2 linked regions of the Rhodoligotrophos defluvii genome follow. The protein of the gene in region 2 binds, or shares a complex with, the protein of the main gene of each other region. Links are inferred from orthologs where the notes say so. Each region holds a gene or a part of one and is shown on either strand. Other genes may lie near its edges. The genes, in order: E4P09_RS01830 and moaD.

What was found.
Region 1: the proteins of moaD (region 2) and E4P09_RS01830 are in contact, whole or in part, in a crystal structure (PDB 1FMA), measured with the Escherichia coli proteins. The link is inferred for Rhodoligotrophos defluvii from one-to-one orthologs.

What each region holds. Positions count from the first base shown.
Region 1 is NZ_SZZM01000001.1:406,378-409,482, forward strand. The notes cover bases 222-3,010. They hold E4P09_RS01830 (molybdenum cofactor biosynthesis protein MoaE), read left to right. Parts: upstream 222-1,272; coding sequence 1,273-1,749; downstream 1,750-3,010. Other genes in these bases: E4P09_RS01825 (AsmA family protein), read left to right, coding at 222-1,254; E4P09_RS01835 (nitrilase-related carbon-nitrogen hydrolase), read left to right, coding at 1,764-2,672; E4P09_RS01840 (hypothetical protein), read right to left, coding at 2,684-2,959. Outside these bases: more of E4P09_RS01825, read left to right, coding at 1-221; E4P09_RS01845 (thioesterase family protein), read right to left, coding at 3,039-3,105. UniProt on the Escherichia coli protein: Converts molybdopterin precursor Z to molybdopterin. This requires the incorporation of two sulfur atoms into precursor Z to generate a dithiolene group. The sulfur is provided by MoaD.
Region 2 is NZ_SZZM01000002.1:461,060-464,262, reverse strand. What follows is about bases 9-2,895. They hold moaD (molybdopterin converting factor subunit 1), read right to left. Parts: upstream 1,635-2,895; coding sequence 1,383-1,634; downstream 9-1,382. Other genes in these bases: uvrC (excinuclease ABC subunit UvrC), read right to left, coding at 2,290-2,895; pgsA (CDP-diacylglycerol--glycerol-3-phosphate 3-phosphatidyltransferase), read right to left, coding at 1,631-2,215; E4P09_RS11370 (hypothetical protein), read right to left, coding at 888-1,334; E4P09_RS11375 (hypothetical protein), read left to right, coding at 339-869; E4P09_RS11380 (DUF1489 family protein), read left to right, coding at 9-49. Outside these bases: more of E4P09_RS11380, read left to right, coding at 1-8; more of uvrC, read right to left, coding at 2,896-3,203. UniProt on the Escherichia coli protein: Involved in sulfur transfer in the conversion of molybdopterin precursor Z to molybdopterin.

The sequences.
Region 1 (3,105 bases), on a different replicon or contig from region 2:
GCCGACCTCACGCTCAATGCGGGCCGTGTCATCTTCGGGAACGTCAAGACCGACGCGGGCGGGCTGCGCTTGCTCATCGACAATGGACTGCTCGAGGCGCAGCTCAGCAATCTCGCCCTCTATGGCGGCACGGCGGCAGGCAACGTGCAGCTCGACGGTTCCAAAGCCGTGCCGACCTTACGCCTCGCGCTCAGCGCCAGTGACTTCGCCAGCTACGAGCTGCTGCGCGACCTAACCGGCCTCAAGCAGTTCGAGGGCCGCGGCGCCGCGTCGGTATCTCTCGCCGGGACCGGGCGCAGCCAGGCGGAGCTCGTCTCCACCCTGCGCGGCAATCTAGTGTTCCGGGTGACGGATGGTGCCCTGCGCGGGGTCGATCTTGGCAAGATGGTGAATGCAGTGGCGGCCCATGTGGTGGATGGCTGGATGGGCGGCCAAGAGGCCTTGACCGACTTCAGCCTGTTCGAGGGAAGCTTTCAGGTCGAGAACGGGGTTGCGGCCAATGATGATCTGACCCTGCTGGGACCGCTCGTGCGGGTCTCCGGAGAAGGCTCCGTCGACCTCGCCCGGCAGACCCTGGACTACCGGGTGGACCCGCAGCTCGTCGCGAAGCTGCAGCCGAAGAATGGCGAGCAGGCGCTGGAAGGCTTCTCGGTGCCAATCGTCGTGAAGGGACCATGGAGCCGGCCCAAGATCTATCCCGATATCGAGGGCGTCATGAAAGACCCTCAGGCCGCCTACAAGCAGTTCAAGGGATTGGTGCAGGCGACGCGCGGGCTTGATCTCGGCTCTGGCGGGAAGGCGATCGACGGGGTGCTGGACAATGTCGGCCCGCTGTTGAACCAGGAGATCGGCAAGAGCCTTGGTCCTGACACGACCAGCAGCTTCACCGGAAGTGGTGCCGGTCAGTTCTTGGATGGCTTGATGAAGGGCGGCCTGGGTGCCCGCAAGCCGCAGCCGTCCCAGGGTGCGGTCGAGCCCCGGTCCGCCGGAGAACAGGCCGATCAGCCTGAACCCGGCGCACAACCGGCCGCCCAGGGTGGCGAGAGCTTGCCGGCGCCCGTGCACGCACCACAGAATGCGGCCACTGAAGAGGACAGCACGGACGAGCCGGCCGGGGAAGCGCCGGTGCCCGCCGAGGCAAAGGCCCCCGAGGAGGAGGTCCCGCACGCACCCGCTCCCGAGCAGCCGAGCCCGCAGATGGCCACGCCCGATCAGCCGGTTCCGCAGACCTCGGGCAAGGGCGATGCCTTGTAGTCAAGTCACGGGCGTACCATGATCAGAGTGCAGAGTGAGCCGTTCGATGCCGGCGCGGAGCTCGCGGCGCTGAAGGCGGGCAATACGGCAATCGGCGGAATCGCCCTGTTCGTGGGCACGGTCCGCGATACCTCCAGCGGAGAGGCGGTGGCCGAGATGACGCTGGAGCACTATCCGGGCATGACGGAGAAGGCGCTGGCCGATATCGAGGAGGAGGCGCACCGGCGCTGGCCCTTGGAGGCTTCGCTCATCGTCCACCGCTACGGCCGGCTGGCTGCGGGAGACGACATCGTCCTGGTGATCACCGCTTCGGCCCATCGGGAGGCGGCTTTTTCCGCTTGCGCCTTCCTGGTCGATTGGCTCAAGACGAAGGCGCCGTTCTGGAAGCGCGAGCGCGCGCCGGGCAGCGGCGGCCAGGAGCGCTGGGTCGAGGCGCGCGAGGCCGATGACGAGGCCGCGGCGCGCTGGAGCGCTGCGACCAGCGGGGATAACTGAGGATCGAATTTCGCATGGTTGAGGCTATTGACCAGGTTACGCTCGCCTTGTGGGCGGTCAATCTCGGGCGCCCGCTCAACGGGATTTCTGCCTGGGTGGCGGGCATCGAGCAGAAGATGCAGCAGACGAAGCGCCAGGGCGCCGACATGCTGATCCTGCCCGAATATGCCTGCGAGCAATGGCTGTCGTTCAAGCCGGAGGGGCTGCGTCCCGACCAGGAGATCGCATGGATGGCGGAACAGGGCGCGCAGGCTCTGCCGCTGCTGGCGCCGCTGGCCGAACGATATGACATGGCGCTGCTGGCGGGGACCATGCCTGTTGCCCATGGGAAGGGCGGCTTCCGCAACCGCGCCTGGCTGTTCCTGCCGGATGGCCGGCAAGTTGGCCAGGACAAGCTCTGCCTCACCCCATTCGAAAAGGACCCGGATGCGTGGCAGCTCGAGCCAGGCGAGCTGGTCCACGTGGTGCAGTGGCGTGGACTGAAGCTCGCCACTTGCATCTGCCTCGACGTGGAGCTGCCGGCGCTGTCGGCCATGCTCGCCCCGCTCGAACCCGATTTGATCCTGGTACCGTCCATGACGGCGGGCCTGTCGGGCTATTCGCGGGTGTTCGGCTGTGCCAAGGCGCGTGCGGTCGAGCTGATGGCGGTGGTCGCGGCGGTGGGCGTGGTGGGCGTCGCGCAGGGAACCACGCAGAACGACAGCAATGTTTCCGGTTGCTCGGTATTCCTGCCCTGCGAGCCAACCCTGGGCGATACCGGGCTTTATGCGGAGATCCCGCCGGTGGCGGAGGATGAGGCCGACGGGCCGCTGCTCATTGCCCGGGATATTCCGATTGCCACGATCCGCGCGCTGCGGGCGGGCGCGGCCGAAGTCTGGCCCGGCGCCTGGCGGGCCGAGCCGGTCAAGATTCACATGACGTGAGCCGACACTGATCAGTCGTCCCAGTGGCGGGGCCGGTTCGGCTTGAACCGGCGGCCGGCGGTGGGACTGGGACTGTCGGTCGCGTGCGATTTCGCGCTGCGCATGTTGTCCACGTGGCTATGCTTCTCGTCGCGCTCGCCACCGCCGCCCGATACGCGGCTGACCGGCGGGTTGGTCGGCGTGCCCGGGGGCCGCGGGTCTTTCCGCTCGGGCATCGGCTTGCTGCGGTCTTCGTGGCTGGCGCCGGGCCCACCCCAGCGCTGTGTGTTCGGATGCTTCTCGGGCATGATACTTCCTTTGCCGCACAGGTTATCCCTTGCGGAGACAACCGATGTCGGAGGCCGCGCGTTCCCGACGGCGCGTGGGTTATGGGCGGCGGTTGGCCTCGGCCTTGGCAGAAACGCGCGCCATGAACTTGGCGGCATCGATCACC
Region 2 (3,203 bases):
TGTGCCCGACGGCATGCGCCGCGACCTGCGCGAGCTCGGGCTGATCTGATCGAGCGGGCGCCCGTCAGCGCCCTTCCGGCCGCGTGCCGCCCAAGTCTGATCTCTCCCATATGAACGCAGAACATACAGGTCGCTGTGGCTGGTTTGCATCCGCTCCGGCCCGATCTCATCAGTATTCAAGCAAAAAAACAGCCGCGGACTGTTGTGTTGCCTGAGTTATTATCGAATTGGTAGCCGGAAGTTAACTGAAATACTATTATACAATCGGGGAAATATAACTTAGAAGTGTAAAGTATGGTCTTAAATTGCTGGGTGTCTTTTAAAGGTGAGCTGTTGCAATGGTTAATACCGTACAGATCGAAGAACTTCAGCAAAGAATGGACGTGGAGTATACTGAGGAGACGATCATAGAAACGCGGCCGGTCCGTCCAACAGAATCGGCTTCGCCCTTCAATAGCGAGGCCCATCCATTCGGGCCGCCACCAGCTTATGGTGAATTTACGTCGGTGGGCCCGTTCGAACCGCCACCTGCATACAGTGAACATGCTTCCCCGCAAGAGCTGTTCCTTGGACGAGGTCCCGAGCCGTTGCCGTCTGGCCCTCCTCCCGCTTACGATGCGCCCGGGGCAGATTTGACTGCTCGGGACTATGTCAGGATGTTCGGACGGCCGCCCTCGTATGGTGAAGCGGTGGGCGATCATGGAATGTCAGGCATCCAGAAGGCGTTTTTGGCTGCTGGTGCAGCCGCCGCTGGCGGGTTGGCGGGCGCGGGTGCCTTAGCGTATCATCATTATGCCAATTCACACGGGAATTTGGATGCCAACGAGCCGCAACATCACGTTTATCCGCACGATGCGGCCCACATCTGATTGATACCCGGCGCTCGGTCACGGCGCCATGTAGTCTCGCGCCTCGCTGGTGACGGCCACGTCGATGGAGGTCGGCGTATAGCTCACGGTATAGGTATCGTGGATGATGGTGGCGACATCGCCGAAATCGCCGGGCGCCTGCACCAGCGGTCTGTCACCCCAAACGAGGTTCACCCGTTTGCTGCGGTAGACATATTTCTGCACCGTCAGTGAGCAGATGTTGGCCGCCTCGCAACTGAAGCCGTGGCGCTGGAAAAAGTCCGCGCTGTAGGGCACGCCCTCGGCCCTGCGCAGATCGCCCAGGGCAAAGCGCATCGAGCGGCGCTTGTCGTCCACGGTGCCGATGATGTAGCGCTCGAACACTTTCTCGCGGAGATACGGATCATAGCCGCCCTCGAAGGCGGTATAGGTGGTTTGTGTACACCCGGCTAGCAGCGCGGCAACGGCCGCCGCGGCGGCGGCCATGGCTGGCAAGCGCCCATTGAGCATAGCTATCCCCATCAGTGTCTTGCGTCACCCGCCAGTGACAGGCGGGAAGAACGCAATCTCTCTCGCACCTTTGATTGGCGTATCCAGCGGTACCATCGACTTGTCGACGGCGGCGCGGATCACCCGCAAATCCCCGAAGGCGTGGGCATAATTTTGGTCTTTTTCAGCCAACCATGCAATGGCATCCGCGACGGTGGTGACTTCGGCCGGAAAACTGAGCTCCTCCTCCGCCTTGCCGACGCGCTCGCGCACCCATGCGAAATAGAGCACTTTCATTGGCCGCCGTCCTCCATCACATGGTCGAGGCCGGCCTTGAGATAGTCATAGCCGGTGTAGAGCGTGAGCAGCGCCGAGATCCAGAGGCCGACCAGCCCGGCCGTGGTGGTGAAGGGCATTACCCTGTCGCCCGCGGCGCCGGCGATGAGCAGGGCGATGGCCACCATCTGCAGTGTCGTCTTCCATTTCGCCAAACGGGTGACCGGCACCGAGACGCGCAGCTCAGCGAGATATTCGCGCAGACCCGAGACGAGCACCTCGCGCAGCAAAATGATCACCGCGGCGACGACGTGGACCCCGTCGATGGTGCGCACTGCCGTCAGCATGAGCAGCACGGCCGCAACCAGCAGCTTGTCGGCGATCGGATCCAGCATGCGGCCAAGGGAGGATTGCTGCGACCACAGCCGTGCGAGGTAGCCATCGAAGAAATCGCTGATGGCCGCCACAATGAACAGGCCCAATGCCAGCCAGCGCGCTCCGTCGCCCTCGATGAAGAAGCAGGCGACGATGAGCGGCACGGCGGCGATCCGCCCGAATGTGAGGAAATTCGGGAAATTCAGGATCTGATCGCGCCGGCGCATGGCCGCTGGTGATTTGCTACTCATCGCACCGTGTGAATCCGAAAGCGTCATTGGTGACGACCTCGCCCCTTGCGTCACTTCTGTCCTTCATGAAAATAGTCATAGATCGTCCGCGCCAGGGCGGTGCTGACACCGGCCACCGCCGCAAGATCTGCGACACTGGCGCGGGCGACCGAGCGGGCCGATCCGAAGGCGCGCAGCAAAGCACGTTTGCGCTCCGGTCCGATACCCGGAATTTCGTCCAGTGGATTGGCTCCCATCGCTTTCTTCCGCCGCGCCCGATGGCTGCCGATGGCAAAGCGATGAGCCTCGTCTCGTAACCGCTGTACATAGTAAAGGACAGGATCCCTGGTTTCCAACATGAAGGGCGGCCGGCCCGCCATGTGGAAATGCTCGCGACCGGCATCGCGATCCGGTCCTTTTGCTACACCCACAACCGTCACGCCGTTCACGCCCAGCTCTTTGAGCACGGCCAGCGCCGCAGAGAGTTGGCCCTGACCGCCATCGATGAGCACCAGGTCGGGCCAAGCCGGCAGGTCCTCCAGCGCGCCCGCGGCATCCGCTTCCTCCGCATCGCCTTCATCCAACGGTCCATCCACATCGAGGGCGGCGGACTCCTTCATCAGGCGGCTGAAGCGGCGGGTGAGCACCTCGCGCATCATGGCGTAGTCGTCGCCGGCGGCATCCAGGTTGCGGATATTGAACTTGCGATATTCCTTTTTGATGAAGCCGTCGCGGCCCGCCACCACCATGGCGCCGACGGGGGACGCGCCTTGAATGTGGCTGTTGTCGTAGACTTCGATGCGGCGCGGCGGCTGATCCATGCCGAAGGAACGGGCAACACCCTCCAGCAACCGGTTCTGCGAGCTGGTTTCGGCCAGCTTGCGGCCGAGCGCCTCGCGGGCGTTGCTGACCGCGTGGGTCACGAGTTCGCGTTTCTCGCCGCGCTTGGGCACCGCGATCGACACCTTGTGGTCGGCGCGGGTGG